DNA from 3 places in the Aquipuribacter hungaricus genome. Region 2 is predicted to be linked to each of the others. Evidence: riboswitches for the same ligand, from Rfam matches in the RefSeq annotation. Region 2 holds a riboswitch; each other region holds the start of a gene.
What was found. Region 2 has a riboswitch for S-adenosylmethionine ahead of WCS02_RS21190 (putative leader peptide). Riboswitches for the same ligand answer to the same signal wherever they lie in the genome.
Positions count from the first base shown of each region.

Region 1: another riboswitch for S-adenosylmethionine. It lies ahead of WCS02_RS17525 (bifunctional o-acetylhomoserine/o-acetylserine sulfhydrylase); the one in region 2 lies ahead of WCS02_RS21190 (putative leader peptide).
Region 3: another riboswitch for S-adenosylmethionine. It lies ahead of WCS02_RS05850 (MetQ/NlpA family ABC transporter substrate-binding protein); the one in region 2 lies ahead of WCS02_RS21190 (putative leader peptide).

Region 1 covers NZ_JBBEOI010000257.1:11-4,670, forward strand. Annotated here, with positions in the region: gene metX (homoserine O-acetyltransferase MetX) at 70-1,224, opposite strand; gene WCS02_RS17525 (bifunctional o-acetylhomoserine/o-acetylserine sulfhydrylase) at 1,227-2,543, opposite strand; SAM riboswitch class IV at 2,773-2,885, opposite strand; gene WCS02_RS17530 (hypothetical protein) at 2,996-3,478, opposite strand; gene WCS02_RS17535 (RNA polymerase sigma factor) at 3,475-4,284, opposite strand; partial or broken gene WCS02_RS17540 (DUF4192 family protein) at 4,463-4,660, opposite strand, start outside.
Region 2 covers NZ_JBBEOI010000145.1:500-8,286, forward strand. Annotated here, with positions in the region: gene WCS02_RS13875 (dihydrofolate reductase family protein) at 1-219, shown strand, start outside; gene WCS02_RS13880 (hypothetical protein) at 308-781, shown strand; partial or broken gene WCS02_RS13885 (NAD-dependent epimerase/dehydratase family protein) at 809-1,729, opposite strand; gene WCS02_RS13890 (STAS domain-containing protein) at 1,928-2,341, shown strand; gene WCS02_RS13895 (GNAT family N-acetyltransferase) at 2,366-2,947, opposite strand; SAM riboswitch class IV at 3,096-3,206, shown strand; gene WCS02_RS21190 (putative leader peptide) at 3,254-3,355, shown strand; gene WCS02_RS13900 (MetQ/NlpA family ABC transporter substrate-binding protein) at 3,472-4,422, shown strand; gene WCS02_RS13905 (methionine ABC transporter ATP-binding protein) at 4,452-5,471, shown strand; gene WCS02_RS13910 (methionine ABC transporter permease) at 5,465-6,133, shown strand; gene WCS02_RS13915 (aminotransferase-like domain-containing protein) at 6,207-7,412, shown strand; gene WCS02_RS13920 (SipW-dependent-type signal peptide-containing protein) at 7,546-7,787, shown strand, end outside.
Region 3 covers NZ_JBBEOI010000026.1:18,015-22,674, forward strand. Annotated here, with positions in the region: gene WCS02_RS05835 (LLM class flavin-dependent oxidoreductase) at 1-327, opposite strand, end outside; gene WCS02_RS05840 (methionine ABC transporter permease) at 324-1,016, opposite strand; gene WCS02_RS05845 (methionine ABC transporter ATP-binding protein) at 1,009-1,848, opposite strand; gene WCS02_RS05850 (MetQ/NlpA family ABC transporter substrate-binding protein) at 1,845-2,780, opposite strand; SAM riboswitch class I at 3,135-3,230, opposite strand; gene WCS02_RS05855 (ATP-binding protein) at 3,449-4,660, shown strand, end outside.

The DNA of each region.
Region 1 (4,660 bases), on a different contig from region 2:
GCCGGCCCGGCCTGTCGGTCGCCCGGGCGGGCCGGGGACCCGAGGGGCACCGGCGCGCCAGGCGCCCGCTCAGGCGCCGCAGCGGGCCCGGCGCACCTCGTCGTCGTGGGCGCTGCCCCCGAGCACCTGCGACAGCACGCCGGCCACGGCCGCGGTCTCCACGAGGAACCCGTCGTGGCCGTACCGGGAGGGCACGGTGACCAGCCGCGCGCCGGGGACGTGCGCCGCGACGTGCTCCTGCTGCTCCAGCGGGTACAGCCGGTCCGAGCTGATCCCCACGACGGTCGTGGCCGCGGTGACCCGTGCCAGGGCCGCCTCCGTGCCGCCGCGGCCCCGGCCGACGTCGTGGCTGTTCATGGCCCGGGTGAGGGTGACGTAGGAGGCGGCGTCGAAGCGGCGCGCGAGCTTGCCCGCCTGGTGGTCGAGGTAGGACTCCACCGCGTAGCGCCCGCCGGTGCCCGGGTCCTCCCCCGGCTGCGGGTCGCGGCCGAACCGGCTGTCCATCTCCTCGCGCGAGCGGTAGGTCACGTGGGCGATGCGCCGGGCGACGCCGAGGCCCTCGACCGGGCCCTCGCCGCCCGCGGCGTGGTAGTCCCCGCCCAGCCAGGCGGGGTCGGAGGTGATGGCGGCCAGCTGCGGGGCGCACCACGCGATCTGGTCGCCGGAGGCGGCGGCGGTGCTGGCGAGCACGACGAGCGAGGCGACGCGCTCGGGCGAGGTGACGCCCCACTCCAGCGCGCGCATCCCGCCCATGGACCCGCCCACGACCAGCGCCCAGCGACGGATGCCGAGCGCGTCGGCCAGCAGCGCCTCCGCCGCGACCTGGTCCCGGACGGTGACCGCGGGGAACCGGCTCCCCCAGGCCCGGCCGTCGGGGTCCGGGCTGCCGGGGCCGGTGGTCCCCTGGCAGCCGCCGAGCACGTTGGGTGCGACGACGAACCAGCGCGAGGTGTCCACGGCGAGGCCGTCGCCGACGACCCCTCCCCACCACCCGGGCGAGGGGTGCCCGGGGCCGACCGGGCCGACGACGTGGGAGTCGCCGGTGAGGGCGTGCAGGACGAGGACGGCGTTCTCCACGGTGCCGTCGGGCCCGGTGCGCGGGGTGCCCCACGACTCGTAGGCCACGCGCACCCCGGGGATCGTCGGCCCGTGCTCGGTGCGCACGTCGCCGACGTCGACGAACGTCCGTCCGCCGACCGGGTCCCCGTCCTGCCACGCCCGCACGCTCAGGCTCCCTTCGCCGCCCGGAAGCCCGCCTCGAGGTCGGCGAGGATGTCGTCGATGTGCTCCAGGCCGACCGAGAGCCGCACGAGCCCCGGGGTGACGCCGCTGGCGGCCTGCTCGGCCTCGCTGAGCTGGCTGTGCGTCGTCGAGGCGGGGTGGATGACGAGGCTGCGCACGTCGCCGATGTTCGCGACGTGGCTGTGCAGCTCGAGGCCCTCGACGAACCGCCGGCCCGCCTCCAGGCCGCCGGCGATCTCGAAGGCGAGCACCGACCCGGAGCCGCGCGGCGTGTACTTGGCCGCCCGCTCGTGCCACGGGCTGCTCGGCAGGCTGGCGTAGGCGACGCGCTCCACGTCCTCGCGCGCCTCCAGCCACGAGGCCACGGCGTGGGCGTTGGAGACGTGCCGCTCCATCCGCAGGCTCAGCGTCTCGATCCCCTGGGCGATGAGGAAGGCGTTGAACGGGCTCACGGCGGCGCCGAGGTCGCGCAGCAGCTGCACCCGGGCCTTGAGGACGTAGGCGAGGTTGGCGCCCAGGGGGCTGCCGACGCCGAGGTCGCGGGCGTACACCAGGCCGTTGTAGCTCGGGTCCGGGGTGTTGAACCCGGGGAACTTCTCCGGCTGGGCGGCGTAGTCGAACCGGCCGCCGTCGACGATGGCCCCGGCGACGACGGTGCCGTGCCCGCCCAGGAACTTGGTCGCCGAGTGCACGACGACGTCGGCGCCGTGCTCCAGGGGCCGCAGCAGGAACGGGGTCGCCACGGTGTTGTCGACGATGAGCGGCACGCCGGCCTCGTGGGCCACCGAGGACACGCCCTCGATGTCGAGGACGTCCTGGTAGGGGTTGGAGATCGTCTCCCCGTAGAACGCCTTCGTCTCCGGGCGCACCGCGGCGCGCCAGCTGTCCAGGTCGTCCGGGTCCTCGACGAACGACACCGAGATGCCGAGCTTGGGCAGCGAGTAGTGCAGGAGGTTGTACGTCCCGCCGTACAGCCGGGGGCTGGCCACGACGTGGTCGCCGGCCTCGGCGACGTTGAGGATGGCGAGGGTCTCCGCGGCCTGGCCGCTGGAGACCAGGAGCGCGGCGGCGCCGCCCTCGAGGCTGGCGATGCGCTGCTCGACCGCGTCCTGGGTCGGGTTCATGATCCGGGTGTAGATGTTGCCGAACTCCTTGAGCGCGAACAGGTTCTCCGCGTGCTCGGTGGAGCTGAAGGCGTAGGACGTCGTGGCGTAGATCGGCAGGGCGCGGGCGCCCGTGCTGGGGTCCGGCTGCTGGCCGGCGTGGATCTGGCGGGTCTCGAAGGACCAGGCGTCGTTCACGGTGGAGACCTCCCGGGGTCGGGTCGAGGTCGGGCAGCGAGGGGGGACCTGGGGTCCGGTGCCGCGGCCGGGGGCGCAGGGCGCGCCGGCCGGGTGCGGGCAGCGGGGGCCGGCGGCGCCGTGGGCGCGGTCGGCAGGGGCTGCACCGGGTCGGCCCGTGGGCCGTCGTGCACGCGTCAGCCGCGACAGCCGGTCATGTAGACCTCCCGTGGTCACCGGGGCCCGGACGGGCCCGCGCTTGCCGGCACCGGGCGGTGACGGCCAGGTCCTCACCCGGGGCACCCCACCGCGGAGGAGGGTTGCCGACCAGCGAGCCGGGGCTTGTCGCTGGTACTCATGACCTGCGCGGAGACTACGTCACGCCCACGACGGGCCGCCAGGCGTCCGCACGCCGAGACCCGCCCGGCGCGCCCCCCGGGCCACGGTGGGCGGCCGCCGGCGCCGGTCGTGCCCTAGAGCGTGAGCGCCGGGGTGACGACGGTCCGGCCCTGGTCGACGTCCAGCACCAGCTGCAGGTGCCCCGGCCGGACGAGGGGCACGGCGAAGCGGCCGGTGCTGTCGCTCTGCAGCTCGCTGGTGCCGTCGGCGGTGCGGACCTGCACCCGCCGGCGCCCGCCGGGGGCGACCCAGGCGTCGACCCGGGACCCGCCCTCGACGTCGCTGAGGGCGAGCATGACGGTGAGGGAGTCGCTGCCGAAGGTCACGGTGCGGACCTGGTCGCCGCGGCTGCCCACCGCCTCGTTCTGCTCGGCGGTCAGCCGCATGAGCTCCAGCTCGAGGTCGAGGTCCGACGACGTCAGCTCCTCGACCTGCAGCGCGAAGGCGACCCGGTCGGCCAGACCGGCGGGCACCGGGTCGGCCGCCTCCCACATCGCCCGCAGCTGCTCCGGGCCCGGCCCGGTGCTGCCCTGGTCCTGCTCCGGGGCGCTGCTCACGTGACCCACCGCCCCTCGTCGCCCAGGTCCTCGCGGAGCTTCTTCAGGCACCGGCCCCGCGTCGGGCCGATGCTGCCCAGGGGCATCCCCAGGTCGACCGACAGGGTCGCGTAGTCCGGCCGGTCGGAGAACGCGACGACGCGCAGCAGCCGCTGGCACCGCTCGGACAGCCGGCCGACCGCCTCCCACAGCCGTCTGGCGCTCTCCTGCTCCACCACGACCGCGGCCGGCCCGGGTGCGGGGTCCGGGCTCGCGGCCAGCACGGGGCCGGGGTCGTCGACGGAGGTGAGGGCGGACGCCGCGGTGCGGGCCGCGTCGCGGCGCACGGTGACCAGCAGCCACGCCATCACGGCCTGCGGGTCCCGCACCTGGTCGCGACGGCGTGCCAGCGCCAGCCAGGCGTTCTGCACGACGTCCTCGGCCGTGGCCCGGTCCAGGCGGTAGGCCCGGGCGGTGTGCCAGAGCGTGGGGGTGAGCAGGGAGACCAGCTCGGAGCTCGCCGTGGCGTCGCCCTCGGTCCAGCGCCGGAACAGCCGGGCCGCGGCGTCCGCGGTGCGGTGCCGGGTCGGGTCCGGTTCCTCGGCGGCCCGACCCGCCGCGCCGGACGGGTCGGTGGTGCCCGCCGCGCCGGTCGTGCCCTGTCCCTCGGACGGACCCGGCGCCTCGGACGGGCCCGGCGGCGGGACCGGCGGCGGGACGAGCCGTCCCGGCCCGGCCTGCTCCGGCGGCAGCGTCACCTCGTGGCCCGTCCGCACGGACAGGCCCAGGCCTGCGTCCGCGGTGGGGGCTGTGCCCTCGCTGACCATGGTTCCTCCCGGTCCCCGGCCGCACCGGGGCGCCGGCGTGGGATGGGTCGCCGGGCGGGTGCGGGACCCCGCCGAGGCTAGCCGCTGCCCCCTCACGACCACCACCACCGGACCATGCCCCCAGGAGGCCGGCGGCGGCCGCCTGATACCCGACCGCCGGCCCGGGCCCGCAGGGAGGTCACCGGCCGGTGTCCCAGGAGGCCCCGCCGGACCTGCCGCCCACCGTCCACGGCGCGCCGAGGCCGCCGTCCAGCGCGCGGAGCACGAGCCGGGCCAGGGGCTGCGTGGGGTCCAGGGACAGCGCCCGCCCGCCGAGGACCGACGCTGCCGTCCCCTCCCCCGCCACCCACGCCAGCCAGGAGTGCCCGGCCAGGAC
Region 2 (7,787 bases):
CCGGGCCTGTGGGTGGGCGGGGTGACGCTGCCGCTGGCGCTGGCCGACCTGGGACTCATCGACGAGTACGAGCTCGTCGTGCAGCCCGTCCTGGCCGGGCGCGGCCCGACGCTGCTCGCGGGCCTGCGCGAGCGGGTCCAGCTCGAGTTGGTGGACCGCCAGGAGTTCCGGTCCGGCGCGGTCGTCCAGCGGTACAGGCCGGTGAGGGCACCCTCCTGAGGGAGGACTGCCCTGCTCCCTGCGGTGCGGCAGACGGCGACGTGGGCCTGCCCCTACCGTGACCACGGTCGCGTCGGACGGGGGAGACATGGACACGGTGACCGTGCACGTCCTGGGGCTGCCCCTGGACCTGGCCGAGCGCGCCCAGGAGCACCACGACGGCCTGGCCCGCGAGATGACGCTGATCACCATGGGCCTGAGCCACGGTGCGCCCGGGAGCAGCGGGCTCCCGTCACGGTTCCTCGAGGTGGTCAGCAGCGTCACCACGGACGTCTCGGCATTCCGGGCGCTGCGGGAGCAGCGCATGGCCGAGGCCCGGGCGGCGGGGGAGGACTCGGTCGACATCGTCTACGAGGCACCGACCGCCATCACGGCCGCGGTCGAGCGCCTGCGGGGGCTGCAGACGGAGGTGGACGGCTACTGCCGCCAGGGCGGCTACCTGCTCACCCTCGAGACCCCGCCGGACGTGCTGGCCTACCGCACCTGGCTGTTCGACGAGCTCACCGGTCAGATCGCCGGCCGGCCGCCACGGAGGTGGGTCGGCACCGCCGCGACCGTCTGACGGTGGGCCGGCAGGAGCCTGCTGCGCTCAGGCCCCGCCCCGGGGGTCGGCTAGCACGTCGCGCCACGAGTGCTGCGGCTCGTAGCCGAGCAGGTCGCGGGCCTTGTCGATGCTGTAGAAGGTCTCGTCCCGGCCCAGCTCTCGCCGGACCTCCACGCCGCCGTAGAACCGGTCCAGGACCTCCTGCGTCGTCGCGGCCACGGACATGTCGGCGGCGCCGACGTTGAACACCTCGAAGCCCAGGCCGTCGGTCTCCAGGCACCGCATCGTGATCTGGCCGAGGTCGCGGGTGTCGATGTAGGCGAAGAGGTTGCGCCGCCGCAGCGACGGGGCCGCCAGGAAGGCCGGGAACATCTCCGCGTACTCGTCGGGCTCGATGACGTTGTTGATCCGCAGGCCGTAGACGTCGGTCCCGGTACGGGCCTGGAACGAGCGCGCCACCACCTCGCCGGCCACCTTGGACATCCCGTAGGAGTCCTCCGGGACCACCGGGTGCTCCTCGTCGACGGGCACGTAGACGGGCTTCCGCTCGCCGCGGGCGAAGCAGACGCCGTACGCCGTCTACGAGGAGGCGAAGACCACCTTGCGGATGCCGAGCCGGGTCGCGGCCTCGAGGACGTGGAACTGCCCGAGCACGTTGGTGGCGAAGGTGGTGGTGTCGGGGGCGGCGAGGACACGGGGGATCGCGGCGAAGTGGACGACGGCGTCGTAGGCGGACCCGCCGCGGGTCCTGCCGTCGTCCGGGTCCTCGAGGTCGGCCATCGAGGGGGTGCCGGCCATCGCGGAGAAGGTCTGGCCGGCGTCGGTGAGGTCGACGTGCAGGTCGGTGACGTCGGGGTGGTCCAGCGGGGTCAGGTCGGCGTTGGTGACCTGGTGGCCCTGCGAGGCGAGGTAGGGCGCCACGTGGTGCCCCGCCTTGCCGCTGCCGCCGGTGAAGAAGATGCGCATCGGGCGAGCCAACCACCGTGCCGGTGCCACGGCATGCCACGGAGCCGCGCTCGCGGTGCGTGCGGGGCCCGCCCGGCATCCCTCGACACGACCGGCGGGGTTACGGCGGCTGCGGACGGGTAGTGCATCCCGGAGGGTCCTCGCGGCACGTCAGCCCCGACGTGCGCCGACGGCGGCCCGACCGTCCAGGGGGGCCTGATGGCCGACGGCACGTCGATCGACGAGCTCATCAGCATCGTCAACCCCGACCCGGGAGACCTCTCGGTGCGCGTCCTCGGACCGCGTCCGGAGGGAGCGGGCGCCGGCCCCGGCTACGGCCCGGACGACCGCGTGAGCGTCCACGTCGAGGGTGACCTGGACCTTGCGACCGCCGGCCGGCTGCGGCACGCGCTGCACGACGTGGTGGGGCAGGGCGGACGGCGGCTCGACCTGCAGCTGGCCGGGGTGGGCTTCTGCGACGGGGCCGGCCTGCGGGCCCTGCTGTCCGGCGCCGGGGAGCTGCACGCGCTCGGCGGCACCCTCACCGTGCTCGACCCCTGCTGGTCGCTGCGCCGGCTGCTCGAGCTGTTCCAGCTCGACGAGACGCTCCGACCTGTGGGGACGGGGGTCTGAGGCGGCCCGGACGACCCGCCCGGGTCAGCCCGCCGGTGCCACCGTCCGCCGCATGACGGTCTTCCGCTTGCCGATGTGGCGCTCGAACGTGAACCCGGCCTTCTCGAACATCGCGCGCGTGCCGTTGTGGAGGAACGAGGACGACGTCTTCTTGTCGGGCACCAGCTCGTTCGGGAACGAGACCACCTCGCCGCCGCCGGCCTGCGCGATCAGCTCCAGCGCACCGTCGAGCGCCTCGCGGGCCACGCCCGAGCGCCGGTGGTCGCGGTCGACGAAGAAGCACGTGATGCGCCACGGTGCCGGACGGCTCTCGCCCGCGTCGTACTGCTTGCGGTGGTAGATGTTCGGCAGCTCGAGCGGGCTGCCGTACTCGCACCACGCGATCGCGGTGTCGCCGTCGAAGACCAGCGCCGCGTGGGCGACCCCCTCCTCGACGAGCCGGAGCTTGAACGTCGGCCCGTCGTGCTCCGCCTTGACCGTGCTCCCGGTGTCGCCGTGGAAGTACGAGCACCAGCAGCCGCCCCAGACCCCGTTGTGCTTCTGCGCCAGCGCCAGCCACGCCGGATAGGTCTCGGGCGTGAGCGGTCGGACGGCGTGCGCGGCCACGGGCGCCTCCTCGCGTCGGGTGCGGCCAGTCTGCCCACCGTCCCCGACGACGGACAAGGGCCGCCGAGGACCGCGCTGCCGCCGCGAGGGCGGAGGAGGCGCCGAGACGGTTGACACCTCATGCGCCGCCTCCCTAGGTTCGACCGCAGGTCAAGAGCTGCAGCGTCAAGGCCTGGCTCGCTGCACGGCAACCCTCCTCCGCGGTGGGGTGCCCCAGGTCGACGACCCGGCCGGACGGACTGTCCGGCAAACGCGGCTCGTGCCGAGCCCTGGTCCTGAGGACTTGCTGTGCACACGACATCCCGGGTGACCGCCCTCGCTGGGCTGGACGCCTTCTGCCGACGCCACATCGACCTGGTCCGGACGGCCAGCGCGATCTGTCGGCCCCGCGCGCACGCCTCCGTCTGACCCTGTCCCCCGCCGCCGACGGCCCGTCGGCCCCGCACGCGTGACCCGACCGCGTGCCGCACCCCCTCGTCCTCCCGACGGCGCGCCCTGCGCCGGACCCCTGAATGTGAGCAGCCGTGCCCGAGAACCCGTCCACCCTGACCGAGATCAGCGAGAGCTCCGCCCGTGCCCGTCGACGCCGCAGGCTGGGGCTGTCCGCGGCCGCCGTGGTCGCGGTCGGCGCGGTGGCCACGACCGTGCTCCTGCAGCGGCCGGACGCCGCCGCGGGCGGCGCGGGCGACGAGCTGGTCCCGCTGACCATCGGTGACACCGCGCAGAGCGACTTCCAGGACGCCATCGTGGAGGTGGGGCGCGAGAAGGGGCTGGACCTGGAGTTCGTCAACTTCGACGACCCGTACCTGCCGAACACCGCCCTGGTGAACGGCGAGGTCGACGCCAACTCCTTCCAGCACGTCGCCTGGCTCAGCCAGTTCAACCGCGAGAACGACGCCGACATCACCCCGCTGTTCTCCACCGTCATCTCCTCGTGGGGGCTGTTCTCCGAGGACTTCGCGGACGTCGACGACGTCCCCCAGGGCGCCCGCGTGGCCGTCCCGGACGACCCGTCGAACTTCTCCCGCGCGCTCTTCATCCTCGAGACGGCCGGTCTCATCGAGGTCGACGACGACGCCGGCGTCTTCCCCCAGGAGTCGGACATCACCGAGAACGACCGCGGCCTGGAGCTCGTGCGCATCGCGCACGAGTCCGTCCAGACCGCCTACTCCGACCCGACCGTCGCCGCCGTCGTCATCGCCACGGACGACTTCGACCCCTCGCTCGGCATCACCGGCGAGGACGCGCTGGCGCTGGAGGACTCCGCCGCGACCTCCTCCAGCCCGTACGCCATCGTCCTGGCCACCACCGCCGACCGGGTCGAGGACCCGGCGTGGGAGCTGCTGGAGGAGACCTACCGCGACGAGCGGGTCGTCGAGGCCCTGGAGGAGGAGAAGCGGGGCCAGGCGACCATCGTCGAGCTGCCGGTGGAGGACCTCCGCTCGACGCTCTCCGAGCTCACCGAGCAGGGCTGAGGGCCGGACGAGGCGGGACCCCGCAGAGCATGGTGGAGCGCATCCGCTTCGAGGGCGTGTCCAAGCAGTTCCCGGGCCGCGGCGGACCGACCGTCGCCCTGGCCGACGTCGACCTGTCGGTGCGGGCGGGGGAGGTCTACGGGCTGATCGGCCGCTCGGGCGCCGGCAAGTCGACGCTGCTGAGGACCGTCAACGGCCTGGAGCGCCCGACCTCGGGCCGGGTCCTCGTGGACGGGGTCGACGTCGCGCGCCTGGGAGGCGACGAGCTGCGGGAGGTCCGCCGGTCCATCGGCATGGTGTTCCAGCAGTTCAGCCTCTGGGGGTCCCGCACCGTCTACGGCAACATCGCGGTGCCGCTCAGGCTGGCGGGCTGGTCGCAGGCCCGCACCGACGCGCGGGTGGCCGAGCTCGTCGACTTCGTCGGCCTGCAGGGCAAGGCGTTCGCCCGCCCGCGCCACCTCTCCGGCGGGCAGAAGCAGCGGGTCGGCATCGCGCGTGCCATCGCGAACCAGCCCTCGATCCTGCTGGCCGACGAGGCCACGAGCGCGCTCGACCCGCAGACGACCACCGAGATCGTCGACCTGCTCCGCGCGGTCAACCGCGAGCTCGGCATCACGATCGTCGTGGTGACGCACGAGATGGACGTCGTCAGCCGGCTGGCCGACCGGGTGGCCGTGCTCAGCCAGGGGCGGGTCGTGGAGACCGGGGGCGTGCACGACGTGCTGTCCCGGCCGCGGCACCCGGAGAGCCTCGCCCTGGTCGCCTCGTTCACCAAGGCGGTGCCGACGGAGGAGGAGAAGGCCGAGCTCGGCCGGGAGGTCGTCGGTCGCCGCATCTCGGTCGTCGTCGACGAGCAGGTCGTGTCCGGGCCGCTGATCAGCCGGCTGGCGCGGGAGAACCAGGTCGACTTCACGGTCGTGCACGGCGGGGTCGCGAGGGTCGGGGGGCTGCCCTACGGCCAGCTCGGCCTCGCCGTGCACGGCGACGACCCGGACGTCGAGCGGTTCGTCGCGGCGCTGTCGGACCGGGCGGAGGTGCTCCCGTGGTGACGGCCTTCATCGACGTGGACGTGGTGGTCCCCAAGGTCGCCCAGGCCCTGGCGGAGACCCTGTTCATGGTGTCGGTGTCGTTCGTCCTGGCGACCGTCGTCGGCCTGCTGCTGGGGATCTTCCTGTACGCCACCCGGCAGGGTCAGCTGCTGCAGAGCCGGGTGGCCCACACGGCGCTCAACCTCGTCGTCAACGTGCTGCGCCCCATCCCGTTCATCGTCCTGCTCATCGCGCTCACCCCCGTCACCCGCGCCCTCATCGGCACGAGCATCGGCCCGTCTGCGGCGATCCTGCCGCTGACCATCGCCGCGTCCGTGGGCATCGCGCGGGTGGCGGAGACCAACCTCGTGGCCGTCGACCCCGGCGTGGTCGAGGCGGCGGAGGCCGTGGGGGCCCGACCGCTGCACATCCTGTTCGGCTTCGTCGCGCGCGAGGCCCTGGGACCGCTCCTGCTGTCGCTCACCTTCATCTTCGTCGCCCTCATCGACGCGACGGCCGTCGCGGGGGTCGTCGGCGGCGGCGGCCTGGGCAGCCTGGCCCTGACCTACGGCTACCAGCGGTTCGACTACGCGGTGATGGTCGTGATCATCGTCGTGCTGATCGTGCTGGTGCAGGTCGTCCAGCTGGGCGGCAACCGGCTCGCCCGCCGGTTCATCGACTGACGTCCCCCGCCCCAGGGCCCCCGCCCCAGACCCCCCACCTGCCCCGTCCAGGACCCACGCCCGAGGAGCCCCCATGACCACCACGCTGCAGCCCGCGCCGGGTGCGAGCACCCTGCTCGCCTCGCTTCCCGACCGCCAGGGGTTCGGCGACGCGTCACTGGTCCGGCACCGGCCGGGGAGCATCGACCTGGGCGGCGGCAACCCCGACACCGGTGTGCTGCCCACGGGCCTGTACCGCGACGCCGTGCGCGACCTCACCGACGACCCGGGGTTCGCGAGCACCCTGCGCTACGCGCCGGCCGCCGGGCTGGAGTCGCTCCGCTCGGTGGTCGCCGCGCGCGAGGGCGTCGACGCGTCCCGGGTGATCGTCACCTCCGGCGGCATCCACGGCCTCGCGCTGGCCGTGCTGGGGACGCTCGACCCGGGGGACACGGTCGTGGTGGACGACCCCGTGTTCCCGCTGTTCCTCCGGGTGCTCGACCTGGTGGGCGGGCTGGACGTGGTGCCGGTGCGGGTGGACGCCCAGGGGCTGGACGTGGAGCTGCTCGAGGAGGGGCTGCGCGACGGGCTGCGTCCCCGGGCGCTGTTCACCGTGCCGACCTTCCACAACCCGACCGGCGCGACGCTGACGGCCGGTCGCGCGCAGCGGCTGGTCGAGCTGGCCGAGACCTACGGGTTCACGGTCTTCCTCGACGACCCGTACCGGGACATCGCCTTCGCGCCGGACGCCGTCCCGGAGCGGCCCGGGGCGCAGGAGAGCGACCGGGTCATCTCGGTCCACACCTTCTCCAAGACGCTCGGCCCCGGGCTCCGGCTCGGCTGGAACGTGGTGCCGGAGGGGCTCGCGCCCGCGCACGTCAAGCTCCGCAACCGGCTCGACGGCCAGGCGAGCGGCTTCCTGCAGGAGGTCGTGCGCCGCGTCCTGGACCGGCCGGAGCACGACGAGCAGCTGCTCGTCGCCGCGGCGCACTACCGGGACAAGGCGGAGGCGCTGGTCGCGGCGCTCGGGGACACGCTGGGCGAGCAGCTGCAGGTCACGGCGCCGGCAGGCGGGTTCTTCGTCTGGGCACGCCCCGTCGACCTGTCGGTGGACCCGGGGCGGCTCTTCGACCTCGCGCAGGACGAGGGCGTCTTCGTCCAGCGGGGGGAGTGGTTCGCCGTCGACGACGACACCGCCGTGCGCGGCCACCTGCGGCTGTCGTTCAGCGAGAAGTCCGTGCCGGAGCTGCAGGAGGGGGTCGCGCGGCTGGGCCGCGCCTGGGTGCGCGCCCGGGGCTGACAGGCCACGGGTCGGACCCGGGGCTTCGGCAGACGCCCTGCGAAAGAGCGCTCAAGCGGCTTGTACCACGTGCCGATGGCTCGTGCGACGGCGGGCGAACAGCGCACCGCCGACCGGCTCGGGGGAGAACGGCATGGCTGAGGGACGGCACACCAGGACGGGTGCGCGGGCGCACCGACGGACGGCCGGCACCCCGGGGGTGCGCTGGGCGCGGGCCAGGGCGCTGCTCGCCGCCGGCGTGGTCGTCGGCGTGGGGAGCGCGGCCACGCTGGCCTCGTGGACCGACACCGAGTGGGTGTGGGGCGGGAACAGCTCCGGTGACGCTGTCGCGGCCAGCATCTTCGAGGTGCAGCAGAACCTGTGGGACGGCGCCGG
Region 3 (4,660 bases), on a different contig from region 2:
GGACAGCATCACCGACGGGTCGAGCGAGGGGATCTGGATGCCCTCGCGGACGAAGGTGTCCCAGCCACCCCGGTGGTCGCCGTAGAGCCCGACCACGTCGGCGAAGAACATCGCGTCGAACCGGGCGTCCTCGAGCTGGCGGGCCAGGTCCGTCCACAGCGACAGCTCGTCGTAGCGGTCCTGCTGGGCGCGGGGGTGGCGCCACAGCCCCTCCAGGATGTGGCCGGGCGTGGCCATGAGGAACGCGCTCAGCAGCAGCCGGGGACGCCCGGGTGCGCCGGGACCGGGCAAGGGGGCGGGGGCGGTACCGGGGTCGGGGGTGCTCACAGGCGCTTGTCCAGTCGTCGCACGGTCAGGGTCCCGGCGGCCTGCACCAGCTGGACGAGCACGATGATCACCACGACCGTCGCGACCATCACCCCCGTCTCGTAGCGGTAGTAGCCGTACCGGATGGCGAAGTCGCCGATGCCGCCGCCGCCGGCCAGGCCGGCGATCGCGGAGTACGAGATGAAGCTCACGACCATGATCGTGATGGAGCCGGCCAGGGCGGGCCGGGCCTCGACGAGCAGGACGCTCCACAGGGTGCGGACCTTGCCGGCGCCCAGGGAGCGTGCGGCCTCGACGACGCCGAGCGGGACCTGGAGCAGGTTCTGCTCGACGAAGCGGGCCAGGTAGGCGGCGGCGTTGACGGTCAGCGGCACGGTCACCGCGACCGTCCCCAGGCTGGTCCCGACCACGAGCCGGGTGATGGGGATCATGGCGATGAGCAGGATGATGAACGGGAACGACCGGACGACGTTGACGACCGTGTTGACCGCCCGGTAGACGAGCGGGCTCGGTGCCAGGCCACCGGGCCGGGTGGCGTACATGAGCATCCCGAGCGGGACGGCGACGAGCACCGCGAGCGGCACGGCGATGGCGACCATGAGGGCGGTCTCGCCGAGAGCGGCGCCCATCTCGGGCAGGACGTCGACGACGCGGGCGAGCTCGGCGCCCAGGCCTGCGGTCTCAGCCACGCTCCACCACCGCCTCCAGCCGGTCCAGCGAGACCGGGGCCCGCGGTGGGACGACGGCGTCGGGCTCGGTCCGGCCGTGGTCGACGGGGGCGAGCCGGATCTCGTCGTCGAGCAGGAAGCGGGCGATCTCGCTGCGCGGGGCCAGCGGGCTGCCGTCCAGGCGCAGGTGCTCGACGACCCGGCCGGACTCCATGACGGCGACGTCCCCGGCCAGGGCCTTGACGACGTTCATCTGGTGGGTGACCAGGACGATGGTGATGCCCAGGCGCTCGTTGACCTCCTTGAGGTACTGCAGCACCGTGATCGTCGTCTGCGGGTCGACCGCGCTGGTCGGCTCGTCGCACAGCAGCACCGACGGCTCGTTGGCCAGCGCCCGGGCGATCGCCACCCGCTGCTTCTGCCCGCCCGACAGCTTGGACGGGTAGGCGTCGGCCTTGTCGGACAGGTCGACGACCGCGAGGCTCCGGGCCACCTTGGCCGCGCGCCCTGCCTTGGGGGCACCCGCGACGCGGAGCGCGAGCTCGACGTTCTGGGCCGCGGTGAGGTTCTCCAGCAGGTTGAAGTGCTGGAAGATCATGCCGATCTTGGCCCGCCGGGCGCGCAGCTCGCGCTCCGGCAGCGTCGTCAGCTCCTCGCCGTCGACGACGACCGAGCCGCTGTCGGGCCGCTCGAGCAGGTTGACGGTGCGGACCAGGGTCGACTTGCCGGCACCGCTGAAGCCGATGATCCCCTGCACGGCGCCGCGCTCGACGTGCAGGTCGACGTCGTCGACGGCCGTCGTGGTGCCGCCGGCGGTGGTGAAGGTCTTCGTGACCCCGCGGAGGGTGATCACCCCTCGGTCCACCAGTCGGCGACCTGCTCCTGCGGGTCCTCGTCCCAGGGCAGCGGCGCCCAGTCGCCGTAGAAGTCGGTGTAGAACGCCCGCACCTCGTCGCTCTGGAACGCCTCGCGCAGCGCCTCGGTCTTCTCGGAGCCGACCGCGTCGGGGGCGCCGCCGAAGACGATCCGGTAGGGGATGGCGTCCAGGTCGTCCTCGAACAGCAGCGCGTCCTCGTTGGGGTCGAGCTCCATCTCGATGGCCTGGCGGATGAAGAGGAAGCCGGCGTCGACGTCGGGCAGGGTCTGCGTGAGCGTCTGCTGGTCGACCTCGACGAACTCGAAGCCGCGCGGGTTGTCGGTGATGTCCTCCTGGCTCGTGGAGACCACCTGGGCGCCCTCGGCGAGCTCGAGCAGCCCGGCCCCGGCGAGCAGGTGCAGCGCGCGGCCGTTGTTCGCCGGGTCGACGGGCAGCGCGATCCGGGCGCCGTCGGGCAGGTCCTCGATGCTGTCGTGCGTCACGGAGTACACGCCGGCGGGGGAGCCGACCGCGTAGAACAGCGGGACGACGTCGGTGCCGTTGTCGCGGTTGAACGTCTGCAGGTAGGCGCCGTGCTGGAAGAAGTTGAAGTCGAACTCCCCGGTGGAGACCGCGTTGTTCGGCTGCACGATGTCGGTGACGTACGTGATGTCGACGGTCCAGCCGTCGGCCTCGAGCGTCTCGGCGGCGATCTCGAGCGGGCCGGAGTAGGCCGGGGTGTCGGTCGCCACGACGGTGATCTCGCGGTCGCCCGCAGGGGCACCGCCGCCGGCGGACCCGGAGGCGGCGGGCTCGGCGGAGGAGGCCTCGCCGCCGGCGCCGCAGCCGGCCACGACGAGGGCGCCGACCAGCAGCCCGGTACCGAGGGCGGCGCGACGGGTGGTCGAGGGGCGGGGGGTGGTGCTCATGGGAGTCCTCCTGGGACGGGACGGGCTGGACCGGTGCGGGCCGGACCGGGTGTGCGGGCGGTGGGAGGTCAGGTGCGGGGTGCGGGCTGCGGGGCCGGGGGTGCGGTCGGGGGCTGCCGCCCGGCCCGGGGCGCGGGTGCGGACGTTCGCGGGGGGCCGGGGCTGCGCGCGGGACGGCGCCGCGGACGGTCGGCGGCACCCGCAGGGGTGCAGCCCACGTCGTCGTGGTGGCGGTGCCGGAGGGGTCCGGTCACCGGGTGCGCGGGGGTGCGGGCGGGGTCAGCCGCGACAGCGCGCGGTGCTCCCGGGCGGCAGCGGTCGGCGGGCGGGTGCGCTGGGCAGGGTCATGCCAGTCCTCCATCGGTCCTGACATGAGCACCTGTCCCGGGAGGCCCGGGATGGTTGCTGCGGCGTCGTCGAGTCAGGTCTCTCGGCCGCTCTGGATGGGTGGTGCTGGCGCGAAGGTAGCAGGGCGCCGGACGCTGTTGACGCACCGTGTCCACCAGTGGGACACCGCTGGTCGATGCTCGTGTCTACGGCTCGCTCGGTAACGCGCTAGACAGGCGTAGACGAGGCTCGCGACCGGCGGTGGATGCGGCCCCCGACACGCGATCGTGCCGTCTACGCGCTTCTCCTGCGGACGCTAGACAGCCGGATACGGTCCTGGCATGGACCCCGTCCGCAACCCCTACGCCCCCGGCGCCGGCCAGCGCCCGCCCGAGCTCGCCGGCCGCGACGGCGAGCTCGAGGCCTTCGAGGTCATGCTCACCAGGGTCGGGCGCGGCCGGCCGGAGCGGAGCATCGTCCTCACCGGCCTGCGGGGCGTGGGCAAGACCGTGCTGCTCAACACCCTGCGCTCGCAGGCGGTCCGGCGGGGCTGGGGGACGGGCAAGGTAGAGGCGCGCCCGGACCAGTCCCTGCGCCGCCCGCTGTCGGCGGCCCTGCACCTGGCCGTGCGGGAGCTGAGCGCCCCGGCCAGCGAGACCGAGCACGTCCTCGGTGTCCTCAAGTCCTTCGCGCTGCGTCACAACCAGGCCGACACCAAGGTGCGCGACCGGTGGCAGCCGGGCATCGACGTGCCCGTGGTCGCCGGGCGCGCGGACTCCGGCGACATGGAGATCGACCTCGTCGAGCTGCTCGTGGACATCGGGGGCCTCGCCGGCGACTGCGGCAAGGGCGTCGCGGTGTTCCTCGACGAGATGCAGGACCTGTCGGCGGAGGACGTGTCGGCGCTGTGCGCCGCCGCCCACGAGATCAGCCAGGCTGGGCTGCCGTTCGTCGTCGTCGGGGCGGGGCTGCCCCACCTCCCGGCGGTGCTGTCGGCGAGCAAGTCCTACAGCGAGCGGCTGTTCCGCTACGCCCGGATCGACCGGCTCGACCGCGAGGCCGCCGACCGCGCGCTCACCGCCCCGGCCAAGGAGGAGGACGCCGAGTTCACCCCCGACGCCCTGGACGCGATGTACGAGGCGACCGCGGGCTACCCGTACTTCGTCCAGGAGTACGGCAAGACCGTCTGGGACGTGGCGACGCGCAGCCCCGTCACCGCCGACGACGTCCGGGTCGCCGTGCCGATCGCGCAGTCGGAGCTGGCCGTGGGCTTCTTCGGCTCCCGCTACGAGCGCGCGACCCCGGCCGAGCGGGAGTACCTGCGCGCGATGGCCGACGTGCTCGCCCAGCCGCGCGACGCGACCGCGGACGAGGGCCTGGCCCGGGCCGACGGCGACGACGCCGTGCCGACGGCGGCCGTCGCCGCGCTGCTCGGCCGTAAGCCGCAGTCGCTGTCCCCGGCCCGGGACGCTCTCATCAAGAAGGGCCTGGTCTACAGCGCCGAGCGCGGCCGGATCGCCTTCTCGGTGCCGCACTTCGGGCGCTACCTCCGC